DNA from 3 places in the Paenirhodobacter sp. YD-8 genome. Region 1 is predicted to be linked to each of the others. Evidence: riboswitches for the same ligand, from Rfam matches in the RefSeq annotation. Region 1 holds a riboswitch; each other region holds the start of a gene.
What was found. A riboswitch is a leader RNA that binds a small molecule or an ion and turns the genes downstream of it on or off. The one in region 1 is predicted to bind cobalamin.
Positions count from the first base shown of each region.

Region 2: another riboswitch for cobalamin. It lies ahead of AC0QTQ_RS16785 (energy-coupling factor ABC transporter permease); the one in region 1 lies ahead of nrdH (glutaredoxin-like protein NrdH).
Region 3: another riboswitch for cobalamin. It lies ahead of AC0QTQ_RS16850 (DUF1636 family protein); the one in region 1 lies ahead of nrdH (glutaredoxin-like protein NrdH).

Region 1 covers NZ_CM152649.1:1,441,574-1,450,992, forward strand. Annotated here, with positions in the region: gene AC0QTQ_RS07050 (DEAD/DEAH box helicase) at 1-1,047, shown strand, start outside; gene AC0QTQ_RS07055 (hypothetical protein) at 1,063-1,338, opposite strand; partial or broken gene AC0QTQ_RS07060 (IS3 family transposase) at 1,403-1,642, opposite strand; one part of gene AC0QTQ_RS07065 (IS3 family transposase) at 1,686-2,626, opposite strand; AL1L pseudoknot at 2,517-2,633, opposite strand; one part of gene AC0QTQ_RS07065 (IS3 family transposase) at 2,626-2,914, opposite strand; gene AC0QTQ_RS07070 (HNH endonuclease) at 3,434-4,348, shown strand; cobalamin riboswitch at 4,536-4,724, shown strand; gene nrdH (glutaredoxin-like protein NrdH) at 4,822-5,043, shown strand; gene nrdI (class Ib ribonucleoside-diphosphate reductase assembly flavoprotein NrdI) at 5,048-5,464, shown strand; gene nrdE (class 1b ribonucleoside-diphosphate reductase subunit alpha) at 5,533-7,614, shown strand; gene nrdF (class 1b ribonucleoside-diphosphate reductase subunit beta) at 7,697-8,671, shown strand; gene AC0QTQ_RS07095 (short-chain fatty acyl-CoA regulator family protein) at 8,714-9,419, opposite strand, start outside.
Region 2 covers NZ_CM152649.1:3,454,156-3,463,574, reverse strand. Annotated here, with positions in the region: gene AC0QTQ_RS16795 (cobyrinic acid a,c-diamide synthase CobB) at 1-1,171, shown strand, start outside; gene cobA (uroporphyrinogen-III C-methyltransferase) at 1,168-1,917, shown strand; cobalamin riboswitch at 1,937-2,153, shown strand; gene AC0QTQ_RS16785 (energy-coupling factor ABC transporter permease) at 2,184-2,849, shown strand; gene cobF (precorrin-6A synthase (deacetylating)) at 2,895-3,647, shown strand; partial or broken gene AC0QTQ_RS16775 (LysR substrate-binding domain-containing protein) at 3,644-4,451, opposite strand; gene AC0QTQ_RS16770 (YeiH family protein) at 4,552-5,556, shown strand; gene AC0QTQ_RS16765 (fumarylacetoacetate hydrolase family protein) at 5,559-6,257, opposite strand; gene pepT (peptidase T) at 6,269-7,504, opposite strand; gene AC0QTQ_RS16755 (Tex family protein) at 7,624-9,419, shown strand, end outside.
Region 3 covers NZ_CM152649.1:3,469,073-3,478,491, reverse strand. Annotated here, with positions in the region: gene cbiB (adenosylcobinamide-phosphate synthase CbiB) at 1-188, shown strand, start outside; gene cobD (threonine-phosphate decarboxylase CobD) at 188-1,147, shown strand; gene AC0QTQ_RS16860 (cobyric acid synthase) at 1,144-2,589, opposite strand; gene cobO (cob(I)yrinic acid a,c-diamide adenosyltransferase) at 2,855-3,475, opposite strand; cobalamin riboswitch at 3,515-3,719, shown strand; gene AC0QTQ_RS16850 (DUF1636 family protein) at 3,819-4,172, shown strand; gene cobW (cobalamin biosynthesis protein CobW) at 4,175-5,218, shown strand; gene cobN (cobaltochelatase subunit CobN) at 5,218-8,457, shown strand; gene cobG (precorrin-3B synthase) at 8,454-9,419, shown strand, end outside.

The DNA.
Region 1 (9,419 bases):
GCGGCGGACAGCAGCCTGGTCGACCGGCTTCGTCTGGGGCTGGTGCGTGCGGTCGCGATGATCGAGTTATTGCTCGAAGGCTGGTGTGAACCGCCACGGCCGGACGCGTTGCACCTGTCGACGCTTGTGCATCAGGTCTTGTCGGTCATCGCCGGCCGGGGCGGTGCAACAGCGGCGCAGCTCTATCGCCAGCTTTGTCAGGACGGGCCGTTTCGGCAGGTGTCCGCGCCGCTCTTCCTCGAGGTCCTGCGCGCGATCGGCACGTCTGACGCCCGGCTGATCGAGCAGGCGCAGAATGGCCTTCTGCTGCTGGGGGAGGTCGGTGAAAAGCTGGTCGGGCATTATGGGTTCTACGCTGTCTTCCCGACGCCCGAGGAATACCGGCTGATCGCGGGGGGGAGGGATCTGGGCTCCATCCCTCTCGAGAACGTTCTGTCCCGGGGGATGATGCTGATCTTCTCGGGCAGGCGCTGGACCGTGCAGGAGGTCGACACCGCGAACAGGGCGATCACCGTAACGCCGTCGCAAGCGGGCGTGCCGCCCCTGTTCGGAGGCTCCCCCGGAGTGATCCACGATCGGGTCATCTCAAGGATGCGCGAGATCTTCGAGGGGGACCGCGATCCCGGCTATATGGACCGTCCTGCGCTCGAACTGCTCGCAGAGGCTCGCCGAAATTACCATGCTCTCGGCTTCGAGACATCCCCGGTGGTGCAGACCGGCGAAAGCACCTTCTTCATCGCGACCGGCTGCGGGACCGTGAAGAACACCACCCTGGCCCTGGCGCTGCAAAGCTTCGGCCACGAGGTGCAGGAACACGACGGGTTTCTCGAAATCGCCAGCGCCAAGGCAGATCTGCCGCTTGCCGAAAGCCTTGATCGACTGGCGTCGGGAGGTGCGGTCAACCTGTTTGCCGGCCGTCCCAACCTCGTGTTTGAAAAATTCCACCGTTATCTGACGGAAGATCTGCTGCGCGAGGACGCTTTGTCTTCTCGTCTGCAGGCGGAGGCCTTGCCTGAAATCTGCGGACGCCTGCATGTTTTGAACTGAGCGTCGGAGCAGATTTCAGCGTTTTCCGGACAGATTACTGGCCGCACGTCGCCTTGGGCTGGCAAAGAAGGTGCATCTGATCTGCGGTGCGGACAGCGCCTCGGTGGAGGTTGCGAGGAAGATCATCATCCCGAGGCCGGCCGCGAGCATCTGAACCAGGTTCGTCGCCAAATCCCCCGCAGCGCTGAACCAGGCCCGCCGCAATCCATTGATGGCGCTGTTTGATAGCATCAGCATCTGGCTTGGGCTGCGCGAGCCTTGATGCCCGCATCTTTGTTTTGCTTTTGACATGTTCTGATCTCCTCGCTCTCGGAGATCTGCAGACTGGCCTGCTGTCGGTTTTGTGGACATCAGGTTAAGCTAGCATAGCGCCGCGCGCCTCGAACTCCATGGGGCTTAGGTAGCCCAGTTTCGAATGCCGTCTGCGCGGGTTGTAGAAGCGCTCGATGTAGTCGAAGACGTCGGCGCGCGCCTCCTCGCGGGTTCGGTAGACCTTACGGGCCGCCCGTTCGGTTTTCAGCGATGAAAAGAAGCTCTCCATTGCGGAGTTGTCCCAGACATTGCCCGCCCGGCTCATGGAGCAGGTGATGCCGTTGACGTGAACCGCTCCGGGTTTGCCGGAGGCTGATTTCGATTAGTTACGCAGCCATGTCTTCAGTTTCCAGAGCGGCGTAGAAGTTCACCTCTGCTTCCGCCGGGGGAATGTTCCCGATCGGCTCGAGCAAGCGGCGGTTGTTGAACCAGTCGACCCATTCGATGGTGGCATATTTGACGGCCTCGAAGTTACGCCACGGACCGCGCCGATGGATGACCTCTGCCTTGAAGAGGCCGTTGATTGTCTCGGCCAACGCGTTGTCGTAGCTGTCGCCGACACTGCCCACGGATGGCTCGATGCCGGCCTCTCCCAGACGCTCGGTGTAGCGAATGGACAGGTATTGCGACCCGCGGTCGGAATGGTGGACGAGCCCTGCGCCCTTGACCGGGCGGCGATCATGGACAGCCTGTTCAAGGGCATCGAGAACGAAGCCTGCGTGTGCTGTTTGGCTTGCCCGCCAGCCGACGATCCGGCGTGCGTAGGCGTCGATGACGAAAGCCACATACACGAAGCCCCTCCAGGTGGCGACGTAGGTGAAATCGCTAACCCAAAGCATGTTCGGCGCTGGAACCCTGAACTGCCGGTTCACCTTGTCCAAAGGGTAGGGAGCCTTTTTATCCGGCACCGTCGTTCTGTGCGGCTTGCCGCGGATAATGCCTTGAATACCCATATCCTTCATCAGCCTGGCGACTGTGCAACGGGCGACATCGAGGCCTTCCCGATCCAGCTGACGCCAGACCTTGCGCACGCCGTATACCCTCCAGTTCTGCTCGAAGACGCGCTCGATCTCGGGCCGCAGGACTGCGTCGCGGCGGGCGCGATCCGACAAACGGGCCGGATCGGTACGCTTCGCCAGGTGATCGTAGTAGGTGGACGGGGCGATCGGCAGAACCCTGCAGATCGGCTCGACCCCGTGCTCCCCTCGCTGATCGTCGATGAACCCGACCATCACTTCGACCGGCGGTCGAGCTCCGCCATCGCAAAATACGCTGATGCCTTACGAAGGATCTCGTTCGCCTGGCGCAACTCGCGGTTCTCACGCTCTAACGCCTTCATCTTCTCGGCCATGTCTGTCGGGACGCCAGCCCGCTTACCGCTGTCGACCTCGGCCTTCTTGACCCACTCGTTCAGGGTCTGGGGTGCGCAGCCGATCTTCGCGGAAATCGACATGACCGCCTGCCAACGCGATCCATGCTGACCCTCAGTGTCGAGAACCAAGCGTACTGCACGCTCGCGCACTTCGGGAGAAAATTTGTTCGTGGTCTTGCTCATGATGCTCCATCCTACTCAGGAGTTGGAGCCTCCGGCAAACCCGGAGCGGTTCATCCGTGTCTGGCCTCCGAGCTTTAAGCGCTTCGTCCGAGAACAGATCGAAACTGGCGTACTGATCGTAGAGCAATCGCCCGTGTCGGGATAGATTGACAAGGATGACCTCTCGTTGCTGAGGCGGCGGCAGTTCCGGCTTGTCTTACGTTAGAGATATGTCTTTATGGGCGAGAGCCGCCCGATGCGTGTGCGGCAGCCCGATTGCAGCGTCTGGCAAAAGCAGCCGTTCGTTCACTGCGCCGCTTTTCCGGCCTCGGATCGACGTGAGGGGCGGGAAGCGGCCGGTGGCTGCGCCATGTATGAACGGCAGCGTTGCGCAGAAATTCACCGGGAAACAGGCCGTCCTCGACGGGGATGGGCGGGCGTATGCGACACTGATCGCGGAGAGGCTAAGCTGCTATTCCTTGTGACGCGAAATAGGAGCCTCTACGGTTGTTTTATCGACCGGAGGGACGCGAGAGAAAAATGCGCCGCTGTATCAAGGAACCAATTCCAGAGATATTTGCCGCTTGGGACGCCATGAAAGGCGCGGCAGATGCGCATGTGCATGGTGACTTCGCCCAGGCCGATGATCTCTTTCGACAAGCGGACTCACCGAAGGTGTGGGATTGGCTCAATTCTTCTTGGGTGGGCGTAATTAAGAATGTCGTGGAGATGAAGCCGCTGGGAGACACCTCGGTCATTCCAAAATCTGAGCGCGATCCTGACCGTAACATCGCACCGGATATTCGTGCAGCGGTTCTTGAGCGTGATGGTTACCGCTGCCGGTACTGCGGCATTCCTGTGGTTCATGCGGATATTCGAAAGATCGCGGCAAAACTGTACCCCGTAGCGGTCGGTTGGGATAGTCGTGACCCGTCGAAGCAACATGCTGGTTTCCAATCCCTTTGGCTGCAATTCGATCATGTTGAGCCCCATAGCCATGGGGGCAGATCGTCGGTTGAAAATGTCGTGATCTCCTGTGCGCTCTGCAATTTTGGCAAAGACCGTTTCACCCTGCGACAGTTGCATGTTGAAGATCCGCGGCTTCGTGAGCCGGAACGGATGGACTACGATGGTCTTGAGCGGCTCAGAGCGTTCGCAATTCCGACGGCGCGGCCACCCAAGGTGAAGAAAGCGGCAGTGGTCTTGCCTGTCAGTGTTCAACCTGCTGTCGGAGCAGAGCGTTATTTCTTCCCGGGCGGCTGGATCAGCTCGGGCTATGTTCTGACGCCCGTGTTTCAAGGCAAATCACGGTGGCTCAAGCTTTCCGACGAGGTGCAGGCCGAACAGGCTGTCAGGGATGGCGTTAAAGGCTGCTTCGTGGTTTGCCGCCCCGAGCTTTTAGCTCGGCGCGGCATCGACGCGGGCCCGTTGCTCGATATTCCTCGAACCGAATGAAAGTGACCGAGGCCAACCTCGCACCCATTGGAAGGGGTGACTGACCGTCCGCAAAGGGCCGGACACGTCGGCCACGACGTTGTGGCTCAATCCAGTTCTCAGGGAGCAGAGCAGTGGTATCGTCAGATACTGACCTGCTCGATTGGTGCGCTATATACCGGATATTGACATGTTTGCCCCGGGTGTATCTAAATGATGTTGTCTTGGTGCCCGCGACTCGTCGCGGGTGAAAAGGGAAGCCGGTGTAAGACCGGCGCTGCCCCCGCAACTGTGAGCGGTGAGCCGACCCCGTTGATCCACTGGCGCGCTGCGCCGGGAAGGAGGGGGAAGCGATCGAACCGCGAGCCAGGAGACCTGCCAGGACGCAAGAGACGAACCGGTCGGTGGGCCCGGAGGCGTTGTGCAATGCGGCGCGTCCGCATCTGCCCGCGTCCCTGATCCTGCCGCCCTATGGCACAGACAAGGGACCCGAGATGAGCATCACCGTCTATTCGAAACCGGCCTGCGTGCAATGCACCGCCACCACCCGTGCGCTGGCCGCCCGCGGCCTTGCCTTCGACCTCATCGATCTGACCGAGGATGCCGAGGCGCTCGCCCGGGTCACCGAGCTCGGCTATCGGCAGGCGCCGGTGGTGATGACCGGCGATGACCACTGGGCGGGGTTCCGGCCCGACAAGATCGCGGCGCTGGCCTGAGCGGATGGGCGGGCTTGTCTATTTCTCCTCGCGCTCGGGCAATACCGCGCGCTTCATCCGTGCGCTCGGCCTGCCCGCCGATCGGATCCCGGTCGCGGCCGAGGCGCCGATGCCCGCCCCCCGCGCGCCCTTCGTTCTGGTGACGCCGACCTATGCCGACGGGGCAGGGCGCGGCGCCGTCCATAAACAGGTGATCCGGTTTCTGAACGATCCGGACTCCCGCGCGCAGCTGCGCGGCGTGATCGCCAGCGGCAACCGCAATTTCGGCGCGCTCTTCGCGCTTGCCGGCGATGTCATCGCGCAAAAATGCGCGGTGCCGGTGCTCTATCGCTTCGAGCTGGCCGGCACGCCCACCGATATCGCCCGTGTCACAGAAGGACTGGACAGGTTTTGGAAGACGCAATTCTCGACCGCGATCTGAGCGACGCCGCCCCGGCCAAGGGCGTGCCCGCCGAATGGCAGGGGCTCGACTATCATGCGCTGAACGCGATGCTGAACCTTTACGACGATCAGGGGCGCATCCGCTTCGACGCCGACCGCATGGCCGCGCGGCAGTATTTCCTGAGCCACGTGAACCAGAACACCGTGTTCTTCCACTCGCTCGAGGAAAAGCTGCGCTACCTGGTCGAGGAGGGCTATTACGAGGGCCATGTCCTTGACCAGTACGACGCCGGTTTCCTCGCGCGGATCTGGGACGCGGCCTTTCGCGTCAAGTTCCGCTTCCCGACCTTCCTCGGCGCGTTCAAGTATTACACCAGCTATACGCTGAAGACCCGCGACGGGAAGCGCTACCTCGAACGCTTCGAGGACCGGGTGGTGATGGTCGCGCTGACGCTCGCCCGCGGCGACGAGGCGCTGGCGCTGCGGCTGATGCACGAAATGCTGGCCGGCCGGTTCCAGCCGGCGACGCCCACCTTCCTCAATGCCGGCAAGGCGCAGCGCGGCGAGCTGATCTCGTGCTTCCTGCTGCGCATCGAGGACAACATGGAGAGCATCGGCCGGGCGATCAATTCGGCGCTGCAGCTGTCGAAGCGCGGCGGCGGCGTGGCCTTGATGCTGACCAACATCCGCGAGCAGGGCGCCGCGATCAAGGGGATCGAGAACCAGTCCTCGGGGGTGATCCCGGTGATGAAACTGCTCGAGGACAGTTTCAGCTATGCCAACCAGCTGGGCGCGCGGCAGGGTGCGGGGGCGGTCTATCTGAACGCCCATCACCCCGACATCCTGCGTTTCCTCGACACCAAGCGCGAGAATGCCGACGAGAAGATCCGGATCAAGACGCTGTCCCTTGGCGTCGTCATCCCCGACATCACCTTCGAACTCGCGAAGCGCAACGAGGAGATGTACCTGTTCTCGCCGCATGACGTGGAGAAGGTCTATGGCAAGCCCTTCTCGGAGATCTCGGTGACCGAGCGCTACCGCGAGATGGTCGACAACCCGAAGATCCGCAAGCGCAAAATCAATGCGCGTGCCTTCTTCCAGACGCTCGCCGAGATCCAGTTCGAGAGCGGCTATCCGTACCTGATGTTCGAGGACACGGTAAACCGGGCGAACCCGGTGGCGGGGCGGATCACCATGTCGAACCTATGCTCGGAAATCCTGCAGGTGAACGAGGCGTCGGAGTTCAACGACGACCTGAGCTATCGCCACCTCGGCACCGACATCTCGTGCAACCTCGGCTCGCTCAACATCGCCAAGGCGATGGATGGCGGCGACCTCGGCGCCACGGTCGAGGCCGCGGTGCGGGCGCTGAACGCGGTCAGCGAGATGTCGGCGATCGACTCGGTACCCTCGATCCGGCGCGGCAACGACGAAAGCCACGCGATCGGGCTGGGCCAGATGAACCTGCATGGCTTCCTGGCCCGCGAGCGCATCCATTACGGCAGCCCCGAGGGTATCGACTTCACCAATATCTATTTCGCCACGGTGCTGTACCACTGCTTGCGCGCCTCGAACGTGCTGGCGCGCGAGCGCGGGCGCAGCTTCGTCGGGTTTGAGAATTCGACATATGCCGATGGCCGTTTCTTCGAGAAATACGTGACCCGCGACTGGCTGCCCGAGACCGAGACGGTGACCGACCTTTTCGAGCGCTTCGGCATCGCCGTGCCCACCCGCGCGGATTGGGCCGCGCTGCGGGACGCGGTGATGGAGGGCGGGCTTTACAACCGCAACCTGCAGGCGGTGCCGCCCACCGGCTCGATCAGTTACATCAACAACGCCACCTCCTCAATCCATCCGATCACCGCGAAGATCGAGATCCGGAAAGAGGGCAAGATCGGCCGGGTCTATTACCCCGCCGCCTATATGACGAACGAGAACCTTGAGTTCTATCGCGACGCCTATGAGATCGGACCCGAGGCGATCGTCGACACCTATGCGGCGGCGACCCAGCATGTCGATCAGGGGTTGTCGCTGACGCTGTTCTTCAAGGACACGGCCAGCACGCGCGACATCAACCGCGCGCAGATCCATGCCTGGAAGGCGGGGATCAAGACGATCTACTACATCCGCCTGCGGCAGATGGCCCTCGAGGGGACCGAGGTGCAGGGCTGCGTGTCGTGCTCGCTGTGAGGGGGGATCGTGACCGGAGCCGGCCGGGGGCGCTGCCCCCGGACCCCCGGAGTATTTGCGCCAAGAAAAAGGGGCCGAGACGATGAAGGATTTTGCGGGGCGGCCGGTGCCGCGCGCGATCAACTGGAACAGGGTGCAGGACGACAAGGATCTGGAGATCTGGAACCGGCTGACGGTGAACTTCTGGCTGCCCGAGAAAGTGCCGCTGTCGAATGACATCCAGAGCTGGTCGCAGCTGACCGAGGACGAGCAGCGGCTGACGATCCGGGTGTTCACCGGGCTGACGCTTCTGGACACGATCCAGAACACGGTGGGCGCGCCCGCGCTGATGCCCGATGCGGTCACCCCGCATGAGGAGGCGGTGCTGACCAACATCGCCTTCATGGAGGCGGTGCATGCGCGGTCCTATTCCTCGATCTTCTCGACGCTGTGCTCGACCCCGGAGGTAGACGAAGCCTTTCGCTGGTCCGAGGAGAACCCGCATCTGCAGCAGAAGGCGCGTCTGATCCTCGACGAATACGATGCCGCCTCGCAGCCGCTGAAGAAGAAGGTGGCGAGCGTCTTTCTGGAAAGCTTCCTGTTCTATTCGGGCTTCTACCTGCCGATGCACTGGTCGAGCCGGGCGCGGCTGACCAACACCGCCGATCTGATCCGCCTCATCATCCGCGACGAGGCGGTGCATGGCTATTACATCGGCTACAAGTTCCAGCGCGGGATGGAGCGGCTGAGCGCGGCCGAGCGGCAGGAGATCAAGGATTTCGCCTTCGCGCTGATCTTCGATCTTTACGCGATCGAGTGCCGCTATACCGAGACGCTCTATGATCCGCTCGGGCTGAGCGAGGACGTGAAGGCCTTCCTGCATTACAACGCCAACAAGGCGCTGCAGAACCTCGGTTTCGAGAACCTCTTCCCTGACGAGCTGTGCCGGGTGAACCCGGCGATCCTTGCCGCGCTGAGCCCGAACGCCGACGAGAATCACGATTTCTTCTCGGGCTCGGGCTCGTCCTATGTGATCGGCAAGGCGGTTGCGACGGAGGATGCGGACTGGGATTTCTGAGGTGGTCCGCCGCTCCCGCATCCCGGGGGCGGCGATCTCGGTTCAGTCGCTGGAGTAGGGGGTGAAGCGGGAGCGGTCCGGGTCGGGGCGCAGCGGGCGCCCGGTCATCGGAAAGGCGCGCTGCGGGCAGGCGGGGCGGTCGCAGATCTTGCAGCCCGCACCGATCGGTGTCGCGCGGGCGGGGCTGCGCAGCTCGATCCCCCGTGCATAGACCAGCCGTTCCGCATGGGCGAGATCGCAGCCAAGCGCCACGGCAAAGCGCTTGATGGGCGCGCCATAGCCGCCCGCGCCGTGGCTCACCGTGCGGGCCACCCACAGGTAGGACCGCCCGTCGGGCATCTGCGCCACCTGCGTCAGGACCTCGCCGGGGCGCGAGAACGCCTCGTAGACGTTCCACAGCGGGCAGGAACCGCCGATCCGCGAGAAATGGAAATCGGTCGCCGATTGCCGTTTCGAGATATTGCCGGCGCGGTCGACCCGGATGAAGAAGAACGGCACGCCGCGCGCCTGCGGCCTCTGCAGTGTCGAGAGCCGGTGGCAGGTCGTCTCGAAGCCGACGCCGAAGCGGCGCGCCAGCAGTTCGATGTCATAGCGCTCGGCCTCGGCCGCCGCGATGAAGGCGCCATAGGGCAGGATCAGCGCGCCGGCGAAGTAATTCGCCAGGCCGATGCGCAGCAGGTCGCGCGCCTCGTCACTTTCCATGCCGGCCTCGGCGGTGAGCCGGTCGATCTCGGCGCGCTGTTCGAGA
Region 2 (9,419 bases), 1.8 Mb from region 1:
CGCCGCCGGGCGCGCCTCGGTCAACCTCGACAGCTGGGCGATGACGGCAGGGCAGATCGCCGCGCTGACCGCGCCCGATGACGCGGGGCTGGTGATTGCCGAGGGCTCGATGGGCCTGTTCGACGGGGTTGCGGTGCCGGGTGAGGCGGGGATCGGCGCCTCGGCCGATATCGCGGCGCTCACCGGCTGGCCGGTGGTGCTGGTGCTCGATGCCTCGGGCGCGGCGCAATCGGCTGCGGCGATGGCGCTTGGCTTTGCGCGTTACCGCTCCGATGTGCGGCTTGCCGGCGTGGTGCTGAACAACGTCGCCTCGGCGCGGCACGAGGCGCTGATCCGGCGCGGGCTCGAGGCGGTGGCGATCGAGGTGCTGGGGGTGTTGCCGCGCGCCGCGGGCATCCGCCTGCCCGAGCGGCATCTGGGCCTCGTGCAGGCCGAGGAGACCTCGGAACTCGATGCGCTGCTGGCCGAGGCGGGCACGGTGATCGCGCGCTGCTGCGATCTTGAGCGGATGCAGGCGGTGGCCATGTCCGTGCCGATGGACGCCGGGCCGGTGCCGCGCCTTGCCCCGCCCGGCGGGCGCATCGCGCTGGCCCGCGACGCGGCGTTTTCCTTCGTCTATCCGCATCTTCTGGCCGAATGGCGCGCGGCCGGGGCGACGATCGTGCCATTCTCGCCGCTGGCCGACGAGGCGCCCGACCCGGGTGCCGATGCCTGCTGGCTGCCCGGCGGCTATCCCGAGCTGCACGCGCCGCGGCTGGCTGCCGCCGAGACCTTCCGCGCCGGGCTGTGCGCCTTTGCCGAAACCCGCCCGGTGCATGGCGAATGCGGCGGTTACATGGTGCTTGGCGCGGGGCTCGTCGCGGCCGACGGGGCGCGCTATCCTATGGCCGGGCTCCTCGGGCTCGAAACCTCTTTCGCGACACGCCGGATGCATCTCGGATATCGACTCGCCACGCTTGCGGCGCCCACGCCCGTCGCCCCGCCCGGCACCCGCCTGCGCGGGCACGAGTTCCATTATGCCACGATCCTCGCCCAGCCCGACGCGCCGCTTGCCGCCGTCACCGACGCCACCGGCGCGGCGGTGGCCGAGACCGGCTCGACGCGCCTCACCCCGGGCGGCGGGCGCGTCACCGGCACCTTCTTCCACCTGATCGCAAAGGCCAGCGCATGACCGGCTTCGTCTCCTTCGTTTCCTCCGGCCCGGGCGATCCCGAGCTGATCACCCTCAAGGCGGTCGACCGGCTCAAGCGCGCCGATGTCGTGCTTTACGACGATCTTGCCTCGGGGCCGGTGCTGGACCATGCGGGGCCGGGGGCCGAGCGCATCGCGGTCGGCAAGCGCGCCGGCCGGCCCTCGGCGAAGCAGGAACACGTCAACGCGCTCCTGGTCGAGCACGCGCAGGCCGGCAAGCGCGTGGTGCGGCTGAAGTCGGGCGATTCGGGCATCTTCGGTCGGCTCGAGGAGGAGATCGGCGCGCTTCTGGCCGCCGGAATCCCTTACGAGATCGTGCCGGGCGTGCCCTCGGCCTGTGCCGCGGCGGCGCATGCGGGCATCCCGCTCACGCGCCGGCTGACCGCGCGGCGGCTGCAATTCGTCACCGGCGCCGACGTCACCGGCGGCCTGCCCGAGACGCTCAACTGGGCCGCGCTCGCCGATCCCGGGGTGACCACCGTCGTCTTCATGGGCAAGCGCACCTTCCCGGACCTCGCCCGCGGGCTGATCGCGCAGGGCCTGCCGGCCGACACCCCCGCGATGCTGGCCGAGGCGGTGGGGCAGGAGGGTCAGAGCTTCCTGCGCTCGACCGTGGCGGAGCTGGCCGAGGTGCTGGCGGGCGCGCGCACCGACCATCCGGCGCTGATCTTCTATGGCCCGCTCGCCCCCTTCGGCCTGCCGCCCGGAGAGACCGGCGGCGCTTGACCTGAGCGCGCCGTTGGCGTTTATCTGAACCCCTGCATGGTGCCCATCACGCGCAAAGCGCCGGGCTTCATCGGGAACGGGGAAGGGCGGACCCAGTTGCGGCGCCCGAAGCCCCGGCCGCCCCCGCGACTGTATGCGGCGAGCGCCCTTCACATTGCCACTGGGGGTTTCCCCGGGAAGGCGAAGAGGTGCTGCGACCCGCGAGCCAGGAGACCGGCCAGCAGGCAACCTCAACCGCCGTCGGGTGTGACGGCAAGGAGACCGACATGCATATCGAACCCGGTATCGTCACCGGCGCCAAGCTGCTGCTGAGCTATGCCACCGCTGCCACTGCGGGCGTCTACACGCTGAAGACCGCCTTTGAGGCGATCCGCGCGCAGGGCGCCGTTTCGCTGATCGCCCGCTCGGCGATCGCCACCGCTCTCGTCTTCACCTTCTTCGAGGTGTTGCCGCACATGCCCGTGGGCGTGTCCGAGGTCCACCTGATCCTCGGCTCGACGCTGTTCCTGATCCTCGGCGCGGCGCCGGCGGCGATCGGGCTGGCGCTTGGCCTGCTGGTCCAGGGGCTGTTCTTCGCGCCCTTCGACCTGCCGCAATACGGGATGAACATGACCACGCTGCTGGTGCCGCTCTTCGGCCTGCAGATGCTGGCGAAGCGGCTGATCGCGCCCGGCACGCCCTATGTCGAGCTGCGCTATACGCAGGCCCTCGCGCTCTCGACCGCCTATCAGGGCGGCATCGTCGCCTGGGTCGGCTTCTGGGCCTTCTATGGTCAGGGCTTTGGCGCGGTCTCGCAGGTGGCGACCTTCGGCGTGGCCTACATGACGGTGATCCTCGTCGAACCGCTCGTCGATCTTGGCGTGCTGGCGGTGGCGAAGCGTCTGAACGCGCTGCGCGGCTCGGCCCTCGTCACCCCGCGGCTTTACGCCTGAGGACCTGCGGGCGGCGGGGCACCCTGCCGCCCGCGGACAGCACGCATGATCGAACTGACCCTCATCGGCATCGGCACCGGCAACCCCGGGCATCTGACGCTGCAGGCGATCGACGCGATGAACGCGGCCGATCTGGTGCTGATCCCGCTCAAGGGCGCCGAGAAGTCGGACCTTGCCGGGCTGCGCCGCACGCTGTGCGAAACCCATCTGCGCACACCCGGCCCGCGCATCGTCGACTTCGCCTTGCCGGTGCGCGAGGCGGAAAATCCCTCCTACCGGCAAGGCGTGGACGACTGGCACGACGCCATCGCCGCCGCCTGGGAGCGCGAGATCCGCGCGCAGATCGGCGCCGTGGGGCGGGTGGCGCTCCTGGTCTGGGGCGACCCCTCGCTTTACGATTCGACGCTGCGCATCGCGGCGCGGCTGGCCCGGGTGCTGCCGGTGACGACCCGCGTCATTCCCGGCATCACCGCGGTGCAGGCGCTCTGCGCCGCCCATGCGATCCCGCTCAACGAGATCGGCGCGCCGGTCGTGATCACCACCGGGCGGCGGCTGCGCGACGACGGCTGGCCCGAGGGTGCCGACACGGTTGTGGTGATGCTCGACGGCGGTTGCGCCTTCACCACGCTTGCGCCCGAGGGGGTGACGATCTGGTGGGGCGCCTTCGTCGGCATGGCCGAAGAGGTTCTGCACGCGGGCCCCCTGGCAGAGGCCGGGCCCGAGATCCTGGCCACCCGCGCCGCCGCGCGCGCCGCACATGGCTGGATCATGGACATCTACCTGCTGCGGCGCAGCTAACCCGCAAGCTCAAGGAACGCCGCCATCGCCCGGGTCCGGTGGCGTTCGGGGTGGCTCAGCGCGGTGAACGGCCGCTCGGCGCCGGGCAGGGGGGCAAGCGTGACCGCGCCCGAGGCCACGGCATGTTCCGCGACGCGTTCGGACAGCGCCGAGATCCCGCCGCCCGCCGCCACCGCGGCCAGCACCGCCTCGTTCGAGGGCAGCTCCAGCACCACCTCGAGCGCCGCCGGGTCGAGGCCCAGCCGGTCGAGCGCGGCAAGGGCGACCGAGCGCGTGCCCGAGCCCTCCTCGCGCAGGCCCCACCAGAACCAGCCGGTCGCGCGCCACCGCGCGGGCGCGCAGCTCGCCCTCGCTTACCGCCCCCTCGACAAAGCCGAGATCGGCCGCCCCGGCGCGCACCGCCCCCGCGACCTGCGCGGTATTGCCGACATCGAGCCGCAGCCGCACCTGCGGATGGGTGGCGCGAAACCGCACCAGCAGCGCCGGCAGCCAATAGCTTGCCACCGTCTGGCTCGCCCAGATCCGCAGCACGCCCTGCGGCCGCGCGCCGAGATCATCGAGCACCGCCCGCGCCGTCTCCAGCCGGTCGAGTGCCGCCCGCGCCTCGGGCACGAAGGCCGCGCCCTCGGCGGTCAGCACGATGCGCCGGCCGATCCGGTCGAAAAGCTGTACGTCATGGGCGCGCTCGAGTGTGGCCAGCGACGCCGAGACCGCCGATTGCGTCAGGCCAAGCGCCTCGGCCGCGCGGGTGACATGGGCGCGGTCGGCGACGGCCAGGAAGATGCGGAGCTGTTCGGGCGTCATGCGAGATTAATAAGTAGAAACGAACGATTTTACCAGAATTATGAATTGGAATTGTTGAATGCGTCGGGCGATGAGGGGGCATCCAGCGAAAGTTCCAGCCATGACCTCTGTCGTTCTTCCCCGCCCGGCGCTGCCTTTGCGCCTTGTCGCCCCCGGCCTTGCGCTCTGCCTTGCCCTTGCGCTGCTCGCGATGGCGGGGCAGGCGGTGCTGGGCATCGCCGCGCTCAGCCCGCTTGTTCTCGCGCTGATCCTGGGCGTCGTCTGGCGCAATACCCTCGGCACCATCGCCGTGCTGCAACCGGGCATCGCCTTCTCGCTCAAGCGGGTGCTGCGCGCGGGGGTGGTGCTTCTGGGGTTCCAGCTGACGCTGACGCAGGCGGCCTCGGTCGGTGTCTCGGGCCTTGCGGTGATTGCGGTGACGCTGGTCGCGACCTTCACCGTGACGAAGCTGCTCGGCCGGCTTCTGGGCGTCCCGGCGCCGCTGGCCGAGCTGATCGCGGCCGGCAGCTCGATCTGCGGCGCCTCGGCGGTGATCGCGGTGAACACGGTGACGAATGCCGATGACGAGGATGTCGCCTATGCCATCGCCTGTGTCACCGTCTTCGGCACGCTCGCCATGCTGGGCGCGCCGATGCTGGCCGCGGCGATCGACCTTGGCCCGCGCGCCTATGGGCTGTGGACCGGCGCCTCGATCCACGAGGTGGCGCAGGTGGTGGGGGCGGCCTTTGCCCGCGGCGAGGAGGCGGGGCATTTCGGCACTATCGCCAAGCTCAGCCGGGTGATGCTGCTTGCGCCCCTGATCCTGACGCTGGGCGCGCTGCGGCGCGAGCGGGCCGAGGGCGCGGCGCGGCCGCCGCTGCCGTGGTTCGTCTTCGGCTTCATCGCGGTGGTGCTGCTGAACACCGTGCTGCCGCCCGCGCCTGCGCTGCATGCGGCGATCGCCAGGGGCACTGCCTTCCTGCTCACCGTGGCGCTGGCGGCGATGGGGCTCGAAACCGACATCCGCCGGCTGAAGGCGCGCGGGCTGCGGCCGCTGGCGCTTGGCGCGCTGGCGGCGGTCTTCATCTCGGGCCTCGCCTTCGCGCTGGTGCAGCTGGTGGCCTGAGCTTACTCCGGCGCGGTGATCGTCAGCCGCACCGGGGCCAGCCCGGCGATCGTGCCCTCGAGCACATCGCCCGGCCCGACCGCCCCCACGCCGGACGGCGTGCCGGTCATCACCAGATCGCCCGGCCCGAGGTGGTAAAGCGTCGACAGATGCGCGAGCAGCGCCGGCACCGACCAGATCATCTCGCCCAGGCCCGAGCCCTGCCGCGGCGCGCCGTTCACGGTGAGCGCGATCGCCTGATCCGCCACCGCACCGAAGGTGGCGGCGGGGGTGATCTCGGCGATGATGGCCGAGCCCTCGAAATCCTTGCCGGTGTCCCAGGGATGGCGCTTCGCCTTCGCCGCCGCCTGCAGATCGCGCCGGGTCATGTCGAGCCCGACGGCATAGCCGAAGACCGCTGCCGCCGCCTCGGCCTCGCTCGCGCGGAAGAGCGGCGCGCCAAGCGCCACGGTCAGCTCGACCTCGTGGTGCAGGTCCTGCGTGCCCGGCGGATAGGGGAGCGCGCTGCCCGAGGCCGCCAGCGCGAAGGCCGACTTGGTGAAATAGACGGGCGACTCGCGGTCGACCTCGGCGCCCATTTCCTTCGCGTGTTCGGCATAGTTGCGGCCGACGCAAAAGATGCGCCGCACCGGATAGCGGGCCGACTGACCCGCCACCGGCAGGGTCGGCAGGGCCGGGGCCTCGAACAGAAGATCGGTCATGTCTGTCTCCTTCATGCCTGTGCCGCCAGCGACACGAGCCGCAGGCAGACCCGCACCGCCGCCGCCATGTCCTGCACCGAGATCCATTCGAGCGGCCCGTGGATCTCCTGCATGCCGGTGAAGACATTGGGGCAGGGCACGCCCATCTCGGTCAGGCGCGAACCGTCGGTGCCGCCGCGGATGGCACGGGCGACGGGCTCGATCCCCTCGGCGCGGCAGGCGGCATGGGCGAGCGTCACCGGCGTCATGTCCTTTTCCAGCCAATAGCGCATGTTGCGATATTGCGGTCGGATCTCGCAGGTGACCTTCGCGCGCGGCTCGGTCGCGGCGATGGCGGCGCAGGCAGTGCGCAGCAGCTCGCCGCGCGCGGCGAGGCCCTCCAGCTCGAAATCGCGCAAGATGATGCTCAGCTCGACCTCGGCCGCGGTGCCGGTGAGCGCATAGACATGCCAGAAGCCGTCACGCCCGCCGGTCACCTCGGGGGTCTGGGTCGCCTGCGGCAAGAGCTCGATCAGCTTTGCCGCCAGATGCAGCGCGTTCACCATCTTGCCCTGTGCCGTGCCGGTATGGGTCGAGACGCCGGTGATCTTCACCTTGGCGCCATCGGCCGAGAAGGTCTCGTGCTCGACCTCGCCAAGCGCGCCGCCGTCGAGCGTATAGGCGAAATCGACGCCCAGATCGGCGGGCAGGCGCGGATCGACGCCGCGGCCGATCTCCTCGTCCGGGGTGAAGGCGAGGCGCAGCTTCGGATGCGCGATCTCGGGATGGGCGAGCAGATGCGCGGCGAGCGTCATCACCACGCTCACCCCGGCCTTGTCGTCGGCGCCAAGGAGCGTGAGGCCCGAGGCGGTGATGATGTCATCGCCGATCTTCGTGGCCAGATAGCGCGCGGTCTCGGGGCTCAGCACCAGATCGGGGGCGTCGGGGAAGGTGATCGGCCCGCCGGCATAGCCGCGGATCACCCGCGGTTTCACCCCGGTCGCGTGATAGGCCGGCGCGGTGTCCATATGCGCCAGAAGCCCGATCACCGGCCCTTCGGCCGTCGCCGGCACCGTCGCCAGCACCGCGCCATACTCGGTCACCGTCACCTCGGCCGCACCGATCGCGGTCAGCTCGCCGGCCAGCATCCGGGCCAGATCGAGCTGGATCGCCGTGCTCGGCTGCGTCGCCGACGCTTCGTCGCTTTGCGTGTCGACCGAGGCGTAGCGGACCAGCCGCTCTTCCACATCGCGCTCGAACTGGGTCATCGCGGATCTCCTTTTCGGCCCAGATCAGGACCCGGCGGCGCGCCGCTGTCAAGCCAAACCCGCCCTTGGCGGCGGCCGGGGGCGGGGCTAGAAAGGCGCTCCAAACCCCGGAGGAGAGCATGGACACAGCCGCCCGCATCGCCCGCACCATCGCAGCCGAAATCGACGCCCGCCCCGAGCAGGTGCGCGCCGCGACGGAACTTCTGGACGGTGGCGCGACGGTGCCCTTCGTCGCCCGCTATCGCAAGGAAGTGACCGGCGGGCTCGATGACACGCAGCTGCGCAAGCTCGCGGACCGGCTGATCTATCTGCGCGAGATGGAGGCCCGCCGCGCCGCCATCGTCTCGAGCATCACCGAGCAGGGCAAGATGACCGACGATCTCGCCCGCGCGCTGGCCGGCGCCGGCACCAAGGCCGAGCTCGAGGACATCTATCTGCCCTACAAGCCGAAGCGCCGCACCAAGGCGATGATCGCGCGGGAAAACGGGCTCGCGCCGCTCGCGGAGGGCATCCTTGCCGACCGCCGCGCCGATCCCGAGGCGCTGGCGCAGGGCTTCCTGACCGAGGCGGTGCCGACGGTGAAGGATGCGCTGACCGGGGCGCGCGAGATCGTCGCCGAGGGGCTGGTCGAGAACGCGACCCTTCTGGGCGAGCTGCGCGCCTTCCTGTCGCGCGAGGCGAAGGTGACGGCGAAGGTCGTCGCCGGGCAGGAGGAGAAGGGCGCGAAATTCTCGGACTATTTCGACCATGCCGAGGACTGGGCGACGATCCCGAGCCACCGCGCGCTCGCGCTGCTGCGCGCCTCGAACGAGGGGGTGGTGACGCTCGACATCGGGCCCGACGAGGCCGGCGCCGAGCGTGCCGTCGCCATGGTCGGCGCGGTGCTTGATGCGCGCACGCAGGCGCCGGGCGATGTCTGGCTGCGCAGCGTCGCGGGCTGGACCTGGCGGGTGAAGCTGTCGCTGTCGATGATGCTCGATCTGACCGCCGAGATGCGCGGCCGGGCGCAGGAAGAGGCGATCGCCGTCTTCTCGCGCAACCTCAAGGACCTGCTGCTGGCGGCGCCGGCGGGCTCGAAGGCGACGCTCGGTCTTGATCCGGGCATCCGCACCGGGGTCAAGGCGGCGGTCGTTGACGCGACCGGCAAGCTCGTCGCCACCGACACGTTCTATCCGTTCCAGCCGAAGAACGACGTGCGCGGCGCGCAGGCGGCGATCCTGCGGCTGATCACGGCGCATGGGGTCGCGCTGATCGCGATCGGCAACGGCACCGCCAGCCGCGAGACCGAGCGGCTGGTCGCCGACACGCTGAAGCTGCTGCCTGCGAGCGTGAAGGCGCCGGTGAAGGTGGTGGTGTCCGAGGCCGGCGCCTCGGTCTATTCCGCCTCGGAACTGGCTGCGCGCGAATTCCCCGGGCTCGATGTCAGCCTGCGCGGCGCGGTCTCGATCGCGCGGCGGCTGCAGGACCCGCTCGCCGAGCTGGTGAAGATCGAGCCGAAGTCGATCGGCGTCGGGCAATATCAGCACGATGTCGACCAGTCGAAGCTGGGCCGCGCGCTCGAAGGTGTGGTCGAGGATGCGGTGAACGCCGTGGGCGTCGATCTGAACACCGCCTCGGCGCCGCTGCTGGCCCATGTCTCGGGCCTCGGGCCGGGGCTGGCCGAGGCGATCGTGGCGCATCGCGACGTGAACGGCGCCTTCCGCTCGCGCAAGGAACTGCTGAAGGTCAGCCGCCTCGGGCCGCGCGCCTTCGAGCAATGCGCGGGATTCCTGCGCATCCGCGAGGGCGACGAGCCGCTCGACGCCTCGGCGGTGCACCCCGAGGCCTATGACGTGGCACGCCGGATCGTGAAGGCCTGCGGCCGCGACATCCGCGCCCTGATGGGCGACAGCGCCGCGCTGAAGCGGCTGAACGC
Region 3 (9,419 bases), 1.7 Mb from region 1:
CCGGGGCGCTTGGCGTGCGGCTGTCCGGACCGCGGATCTATGGCACCACCGTCGCGGCCGAGCCCTGGCTGAACAGCACCGCCCCCGATCCGGCGCCGCTTGACCTTGCCCGCGGCCTTGCGCTTTACCGCCGGGCGATGGCGGGGCTCGGGCTTCTCCTCGCGGCGGCGGCAGTCTGGGGGATCTGATGCGCGATCACGGTGGCAATCTGGATGCGGCGCGGGCGCGCTTTGGCGGCACCGACTGGATCGACCTCTCGACCGGCATCAACCGCGAGCCCTATCCGCTGCCGCCGCTGCCGCCCGAGGTCTGGACGGCGCTGCCCACGGCGCCGGCGAAGGCCGCGCTGCTTGCCGCCGCGCAGGCGGCCTTCGGCACGGCTGCTCCCGGGGTGGCGCTGGCCGGCGCGCAGGCGGCAATCCAGATGTTGCCGCGCCTTGGCCCGCCCGGCCGCGCCCGGGTGCTGGCGCCGACCTATAACGAGCATGCCGCGCAGCTGCGCGCCGCCGGCTGGCAGGTCGAGGAGGTGGCGCGGCTGACGGACCTCGCCGGTGCCGATCTGGCCGTGGTCGTCAACCCGAACAACCCCGACGGCCAGACCCACGCACCCGCCGATCTGCTGGCGCTGTCGGGCGCCGTCGGTCGGCTGGTGGTCGACGAAAGCTTTGCCGACCCGGTGCCGGGGCTGTCGGTTGCCGCCCATGCGGGCACCGATGGGCTGACGGTGCTGCGCTCCTTCGGCAAGTTCTGGGGCCTTGCCGGGGTGCGCCTCGGCTTCGTCTTCGCCGATGCCACGACGATCGCCGCGCTCGAGGCCGCGGCCGGGCCCTGGCCGGTCTCGGGCCCCGCGCTCGAGATCGGCCGGATCGCGCTTGCCGATGCGCCCTGGCGCGCGGCGACCATCGCCCGGCTCGAGGCCGAGGCCCTCCGCCTCGATGCGCTGGCGCAGGGCGCGGGCTGGTCGCTCGTCGGCGGCACGGCGCTGTTTCGCACCTATGCCACCCCCGATGCACCGGCGGCGCAGGAGGGCCTTGCCCGCGAACGGATCTGGTCGCGGATCTTCCCCTGGTCACCCACCTGGCTGCGCCTTGGCCTGCCGGGCGGCGCGGCGGAATGGGGCCGCCTGAGCGCAGCCCTCGCCCGCTAGCGCGCGAGGGCGAAAAGCCCGCCCACGTCGAGATGTGCCTCGACGTGATCGGCGAGCGCCTCGAGCGCCGCCTCGACCCCGGCCTCGTGCCCGCGCCCCGAGGCGGCAATGCCCAGCCCGCCGAGGAAGGCCGCGCGGAAGTCGTCGGCGGCAAAGAGCCCGTGCAGATAGCTGCCGCTCACCCGCCCGTCGGCCGAGATCGCGCCCTCCGCCGCGCCGGCAATATCGGCGAAGGGGCGGGCGCGGTCCGGCCCTTCGGTGCGGCCGATGTGGATTTCATAGCCCTCGACCGCCAGCCCGGTGCCCGCATGACGCGCCGAGACCCGGCTCAACCGCTTCTCTGGCGTCATCACCGTGGTCACGTCGAGAAGGCCCAGCCCGGGGCTTTCGCCCGCGGGCCCCTCGATCCCCTCGGGATCGGCGATCACGCGGCCCAGCATCTGATACCCGCCGCAGATGCCCAGAACAGCGCCGCCGCGGCGCAGATGGGCGGCGAGGTCGGTGTCCCAGCCCTGCGCGCGCAGGAAGGCGAGATCCCCGCGCGTCGATTTCGTGCCGGGCAGGATCACCAGCCGCGCATCGCCCGGGATCGGCTCGCCCGCGCGCACCATCACCAGCTCGACCTCCGGCTCGGCCGCAAGCGGGTCGAGATCGTCGAAATTCGCGATCCGCGAGAAGGTGAGGCAGGCGATCTTCACTCCGCCCGAGGCCGGGCCCGAGGCCAGGTCGAGTGCATCCTCGGCGGGCAGGCGATGCGCCGCGGAGAACCAGGGCAGAACGCCGAAACCGGGCCAGCCGGTGCGCGTCTCGATGAAGCGATAGCCGTCGTCGAAGAGCTGAGGGTCGCCGCGGAACTTGTTCACCACAAAGCCGCGCACCAACGCCGCGTCGGCCGGGTCCAGCACCGCCTGCGTGCCGACGATCTGCGCGATCACCCCGCCGCGGTCGATGTCGCCGGCGAGCACCACCGGCACCCCGGCGGCGCGCGCAAAGCCCATGTTGGCGATGTCGTTCGCGCGCAGGTTCACCTCGGCCGGGCTGCCCGCGCCCTCGACGAGGACAAGGTCATGCGCCGCCGAGAGCCGGCCGAAGCTGTCGAGCACCGCCCCCATCAGCCCGGCGCGGAAGGTGGCATAGTCGCGCGCCCCGGTGACGGCGCGCCGCCGCCCCTGAACGATCACCTGCGCCCCGGTCTCGCTCTCGGGCTTCAGCAGCACCGGGTTCATGTCGGTGACGGGCAGAAGCCCCGCCGCCCGCGCCTGAAGCGCCTGCGCCCGGCCGATCTCGCCGCCGTCCGCGGTGACGGCCGCGTTGTTCGACATGTTCTGTGGCTTGAAGGGCGCGACGCTCAGCCCACGCCGCCGCGCCGCCCGGCACAGCCCGGCCACCAGCATCGACTTGCCGACGTTCGAGCCCGTGCCCTGGATCATCAACGCCGTCATCCCCGGACTCCCGCCGTCGCGCGGCCGAGAGTGCGGGAGCCTCCGGCGGAGGTATTTGGGGCCAAGAAGAATGACAGGACGGGGTTTCCAAGACGGCGTCGCGCCTCGGGCCGCCGGGGCGGGGGAGGCGCGACGCTTTCTTCCTGGGCGGTCATCGGGACCTCTCCCTGTACCGCAGATCGATTCTTGCAGGGCAAGGTTGAGATTTCCTTTTCTTCTTGGTCGAAATACCTCGGGGGTCCGGGGGCTGGCCCCCGGTCCGGGCTCAGAACTCGACGCCGGGCTGGGCCTTGATGCCGGCGCGGAACGGGTGCTTGACCAGCGTCATCTCGGTCACCAGATCGGCCGCCTCGATCAGTGCCTCGGCGGCGTTGCGGCCGGTCAGGATGACATGGGTCATCTCGGGCTTCTCGTCGCGTAGGAAGGCCAGGACCTCGTCGAGGTCGAGATAGCCATAGCGCAGCGCGATGTTGATCTCGTCGAGCAGCACCATGCGGATCTCGGGGTCGCGGATCAGCTCCTTGGCCTTCTCCCAGCCGGCGCGGGCGGCGGCGATGTCGCGCTCGCGGTCCTGGGTCTCCCAGGTGAAGCCCTCGCCCGAGGCGACGAAGCGGCACAGATCGCCGAAATGGGTGGTGATCAGGCGCCGCTCGCCGGTGTCCCAGCTGCCTTTGATGAACTGCACCACGGCGCAGGGCATCTCATGCGCAATGGCGCGCAGGATCATCCCGAAGCCCGACGAACTCTTGCCCTTGCCCGGCCCGGTATGGACGATGATCAGCCCCTTCTCGCCGGTCTTCGTCGCCATCATCCGGTCGCGCGCGGCCTTCTTCCTGGCCATCTTCGCGGCGTGGCGGGCGGCGTCGGCTTCGGTCTCGGGCGTCATCGCGGCTCTCCTTCGGCTTGACAAATCGCGCGCCCGGGCCTCTGGTGGCCGCGCGTTGGTTCCTGTCCTACGACAGGCGAAGAGGGAATGCGATAGGGCCTTGCCGGGCCTCAAGCGCAGCCGCCCCCGCGACCGTGACCGGAAAGGTCGCCCAAGCCACTGGCCTTTGGCCGGGAAGGTGGGCGCCCGTTGGGGAAACCCTGGATCCGCAAGCCGGGAGACCTGCCAGCGCTGACGATTACGGGCGGACGGGGTGTGCCGCGACCGGGTGGATTGCCGGTCGCCCCCGTGTGCCCGCCGATCCCTTGGCCAGCCCCCTTTCCGCGAACTGGAAGGACGGGCGATGACCGCGACACTTCATGTCTGCACCACCTGCCGCAGGGCGGGCGAGGACCCCGGCGAGGGCGCGCGCCCCGGTGCCGCGCTGCTGGCCGCACTGGCCGCGGGCTCCTGCCCCGAGGGGCTGCGCATCCGGGGCGTCGAATGCCTTTCGGCCTGTGCGCAGGGCTGTGCCGTGGCGCTGAGCGCGCCGGGCAAGTGGAGCTATGTCTACGGCCGCCTGAGCCCCGAGAACGCCGCCGAGATCCTCTCCGGCGCCGCGCTCTATGTCGCCAGCGCCGACGGGCTCGTGCCCTGGCGCGCGCGCCCCGAGATCTTCCGCAAGCAAAGCCTTGCCCGCATCCCCCCGCAGGAGTGACCATGACCGACCTGACCAAGATCCCCGTCACCGTGATCACCGGCTTTCTCGGTGCCGGCAAGACCACGCTCATCCGCCATCTGATGGCGAACCCGCAGGGCCGGCGCCTGGCGATCCTGGTGAACGAGTTCGGCACCGTGGGCGTCGACGGCGACATCCTGCGCGCCTGTGCCGACGAGAGCTGTCCGCTCGACAATATCGTCGAACTGGCGAACGGCTGCATCTGCTGCACCGTCGCCGACGCGTTCATCCCGACGATCGAGGCGCTTCTGGCCCAGCCTATCCGCCCCGACCACATCCTGATCGAGACCTCGGGCCTTGCCCTGCCGAAGCCGCTGCTCAAGGCCTTCGACTGGCCGGCGATCCGCTCGCGCATCACCGTCGACGGGGTGATTGCGGTCGCCGATGCCGAGGCGGTGGCGGCCGGGCGCTTTGCCCCGGATCTGGCCGCGGTCGATGCGCAGCGCGCCGCCGATGACAGCATTGACCACGAGACGCCGCTGTCCGAGGTGTTCGAGGACCAGATCGCCTGCGCCGATATCGTGCTGTTGTCGAAGGCCGATCTCGCCGGCGAGGCGGGGCTTGCCGCCGCCCGCGCCGCGATCGAGGCCGAGGCGCCGCGGCCGCTGCCGATCCTGCCGATGGTCGAGGGCGCGATCGACCCGGCCGTGGTGCTGGGGCTTGCCGCCGCGGCCGAGGACGACCTTGCCGCGCGCCCCTCGCATCACGACGGCCATGGCGATCACGAGCATGACGATTTCGACACGGTGGTGATCGATCTGCCCGAGGTCGCCGATCCCGAGCGTCTCGTCGCCGCGATCGAGCGGCTGGCGGCCGAGCGCAACATCCTGCGGGTGAAGGGCCATGTCGCGGTCACCGGCAAGCCGATGCGGCTTCTGGTGCAGGCGGTCGGCGCGCGGGTGCGGCGGCAGTTCGACCGGCCCTGGGGCGCCGATCCGCGCCGCTCGGCCCTCGTGGTGATCGCCGAACGCGCCGATGTCGACGCCGGGGCGATCCGCGCCGCGCTGAGCGAGGCCGCCGCCTGATGCATGTCGTCTTCCGCGAAAGCCACGGGCTCGAGGAGACCGAGGTGCCGACCGATCTGGGGCAATCGCCCGCGGATCTGGTGGTGCTGTCCTTCTCGGATTCGGATCTCGGTGCTTTCGCGGAGGGCTGGCATGCGGCGGCGGGGGCGTTGCCGCCCTTGCGGCTTGCCCCCCTGGCCGCGCTGCGCCACCCGGTCTCGGTCGATACCTATCTCGAGCGCACGCTCGGGGGGGCGAAGGCGGTGCTGATCCGGCTGATCGGCGGCGAGGGCTATTGGCCCTATGGCCTTGCCTCGGTGCAGGATCTGGCGCGGCGGCGGGGCATGGCGCTGGCCGTTTTGCCCGCCGATGGCCGGCCCGATCCGCGGCTGGCCGAGGCCTCGACCCTGCCCGCGGAGACGCTCGCCACCCTTGCCGCGCTGTGCGATGCGGGCGGAGCCGAGGCCGCGCGCGCCGCGCTGTGCCACCTGGCCCGCGCCGCGGGCCTGCCCGCGCCCGAGCCCGATGCACCGGCGGCGCTCCCCGAATTCGGCTTCTGGACGCCCGAGGCGGGGGTGACCCCCGCGCCTGTGGGCGAGGGGCCGCGGGTGCTTGTGCCCTGTTACCGCGCCTGGCTGACGGCCGCCGACATGGCGCCGGTCGCGGCGCTGATCGAGGCCCTGCGGGCGGCGGGGTTTCAGGCCACGGCCTGCTTTGCGCCCTCGCTCAAGGCGCCGGGCTTTGCCGACTGGCTCGCCCCGCATCTGGCCGCGGCGCCGCCGGTCGCGGTGGTCAACCTCACCGCCTTTTCGGCGCAGGGCGCGGCGGGGCGCACACCCTTTGACGGGCTCGATGTGCCGGTCTTCCAGGGCGCGCTGTCGACCGCCGCCCGCGCCGACTGGGCCGCGGCCGAGCGTGGCCTGTCGCCCGCCGATCTGGCGATGCACGTCGTGCTGCCCGAGGTCGATGGCCGGATCTTTGCCGGGGTCGTCTCGTTCAAGGCGCCGGCCGCGCGCGACGCGGTGCTGGAACACGCCCGGCTGATCCACGCGCCCGAGCCCGACCGGATCGCCGCGCTGGTGGCGCGGGTTGCGGCCTGGCACCGGCTGGCCACCACCCCGGCCCCGGCGCGGGCGGTGGCCGTGGTGCTGTCGACCTATCCGGGGCGGAGCTGGCAGATGGCCCATGCCGTGGGCCTCGATGCGCTCGCCTCGACCGGGGCGCTGCTCGATGACCTTTCGGCCGAGGGCTATGACATCGCACCGGGGCCGGGGGCCGAGGCGCTGGCGCGCGAGCGGTTGAGCTGGCCGCTGGCGGAATATCAGGCGGCGCTTGCCGCCTTGCCCGCAGTGCTGCGCGACGATCTGGCCGCCGCCTGGGGCGCGCCGGCGGAGGACCCCGCCTGCCACGATGGCGCCTTCCACTTCGCCGCGCTGCGCCGGGGCAAGATCCTGCTGGCGCTGCAGCCCGAACGTGGCGAGGTCACGGCGCGCGAGGCCGACTATCATGACCTCGCCCGGGTGCCGCGGCACGGCTATGTCGCCTTCTACCTGTGGCTGCGGGCGCAGGGGCTGCAGGCGCTCGTGCACATGGGGGCGCATGGCACGCTCGAATGGCTGCCGGGCAAGGCGGTGGCGCTCTCGGCGGCGTGCTGGCCCGAGGCGCTGTTGGGCCCGCTGCCGGTCATTTACCCCTTCATCGTCAACGACCCGGGCGAGGCCGCGCAGGCCAAGCGCCGGCTGGGGGCGGTCACGCTTGGCCACCTGCCGCCGCCGCTGACCGAGGCCGCACTGCCCGAGCGGCTGGCCGGGCTCGAGGCGCTGCTTGACGAATATTCGACCGCCGATGGTCTCGACCCGGCGCGGCGCGACCGGCTGATCGACGCGATCCGCGACGCGGCGGCGGCAAGCGGCGTCGCCGAGGACCTTGGCCTGCCTGCGGGCGCCAGCCCCGCCGAGGCGATCACCCGCATCGACCGCTTCGTCTGCGACCTGAAGGAAAGCCGCTTCGGCGACGGGCTCCACGTCTTCGGCCGGGGCGCCTGTGGCGCGGCCGAGCGCGCGGGGCTGATCGCGGCGCTTGCCGGGCGGCGGGTGGCGCCCGGCCCCTCGGGCAGTCCGGCGCGGGGGCGTTCGGACGTGCTGCCGACCGGGCGGAACCTGTTTTCCGTCGATCCGCGCGCGGTGCCGACGCCCGCCGCCCATGCGCAGGGGGTGACGCACGCCGAGGAGCTCTTGCGCCGCCACCTGCAGGACCACGGCGACTGGCCCCGGGGTCTGGTCGTCGATCTCTGGGGCTCGGCCACGATGCGCACCGCGGGCGAGGATTTCGCCATGGCGCTGCAGCTCGCCGGGCTGAAACCGGTCTGGGACGCGCAATCGGGCCGGGTGACCGGGGTCGAGGTGATCGCGGCGGCGCTTCTGGGCCGGCCGCGGATCGATGTGACCTTGCGGGTCTCGGGCCTTTTCCGCGACATCTTCCCGGCCCTTGCGCAGCTTTTCGAGACCGGCGCCGCGGCGCTCGCGGGGCGCGAGGAGGCGCCCGAGGACAACCCCTATACCGCCCGCATCCCGCGCGTCTTCGGGCCGCGGCCGGGGCAATACGGGCTGGGCATGGGCGATGTGACCGCGGCACTGACGCCCGAAGCGCGGGCGGCGGCGGGTGAGGCCTGGCTTGCGGCCTCGGCCCATGCGATCGGCGCGGATGGCGCGGTGCGGCCCGAACGTGCGGCGCTCGAGACCCGGCTTGCCGGGGCGGATGCCTTCGTCCATGCGCAGGATCTGCCCGAAAGCGACCTGCTGCTTGCCGTCGATTACGCCGGCCACGAGGCGGGCTTCGCCGCGGCGATGGCGCGGGTCGGGGCGCCGGCGCCGGCGCTTTACCACCTCGACACCACCGATCCCGCCCGCCCTCGCGCCCGCAGCCTGACCGAAGAGATCGCCCGGGTCGTGCGTGCGCGTGCCGCGAACCCGGACTGGGCGGCGGGGATGATGCGCCACGGCTTTCGCGGCGCGGCCGAGATCGCGGCGACGGCCGATCACCTGGCCGCCTTCGCGCAGCTTGCAGACGCGGTGCCGGCGCATCTCTTCGATCTCTACTTCGAGGCGACCCTTGGCCGGCCCGAGGTGACCGATTTCATGGCGGCGGAAAACCCGGGCGCGCTTGCCGCGCTGCGCGACCTGTTCCGGCGGCTGGCCGAGGCAGGGCTGTGGCACAGCCGGCGCAATGCGATCGCCGCGGCATTGGAGGATCTGCGATGAGTTTCACGGTTCAGGGCTGGTGCCCGGGCGCGCTGCGCCCGATGGCCTCTGGCGACGGGCTGGTGGTGCGGCTGCGCCCGCCGGGCGGGCGGCTGAGCGCCGATGCCGCGGCGCGTGTGGCCGAGGCGGCGCGGCGCTTCGGCAGCGGCATCATCGACCTCTCGGGCCGGGCGCATGTGCAGCTGCGCGGGGTGACGGCGGAGAGCCACGCGCCGCTGATCGCGGCCTTGCGCGGGGCGGGGCTCATTGACGACGATGTCGCGGCCGAGACCCGGCGCAACATCCTGGTCACCCCTTTTGCCGATGTCGCGACCGACGCGCTTGCGGCGGCGCTGGCCGGGGCGCTTTCCGAGGCGCCTTTGCTGCCCGGCAAGTTCGGCTTTGCCGTCGACACCGGCGCGGCGCCGGTGCTGCAAGGCACGCCCGCCGATATCCGGCTGGAGCGCGCCCGGGATGGCGGGCTGATCCTGCGCGCCGAGGGGCTGGCCGAGGGCGCGCCAGTGACCGCGGCCGAAGCCCCCGCCGCGGCGATCGCGCTTGCCCGCTGGTTCGTGGCGGCGGGTGGCGTGACGGACGGCCGCGGCCGGATGGCGGCGCTGACCGCGCGGGGCGCGCGGCCCGAGGGCGCGCTGGCCCCGCGACTGGCCCCGGCGCCGGCCTGCGCCCCGCCCGGGCCGGGCCTGTGCCCTGCGGGGGCGTTCGTGGCCTTCCCCTTCGGACAGATGCGGGCCGATCTTCTGGCAACGCTCGCCGGCCTTGGCGCGCTGCGCCTGACACCCTGGCGGATGCTGCTGGTCGAGGGGCTTTCGCGTCTGCCCGAGCTGCCGGGCCTGATCACCGACCCGGCCGAGCCGCTTTTGCGCGTTTACGCCTGCACCGGCGCGCCAGGCTGCCCGCAGGCCCTGGCCGAGACCCGGGCGCTCGCCCGCACGCTGGCCCCCGCGCTGCCGCCCGGGACGGTG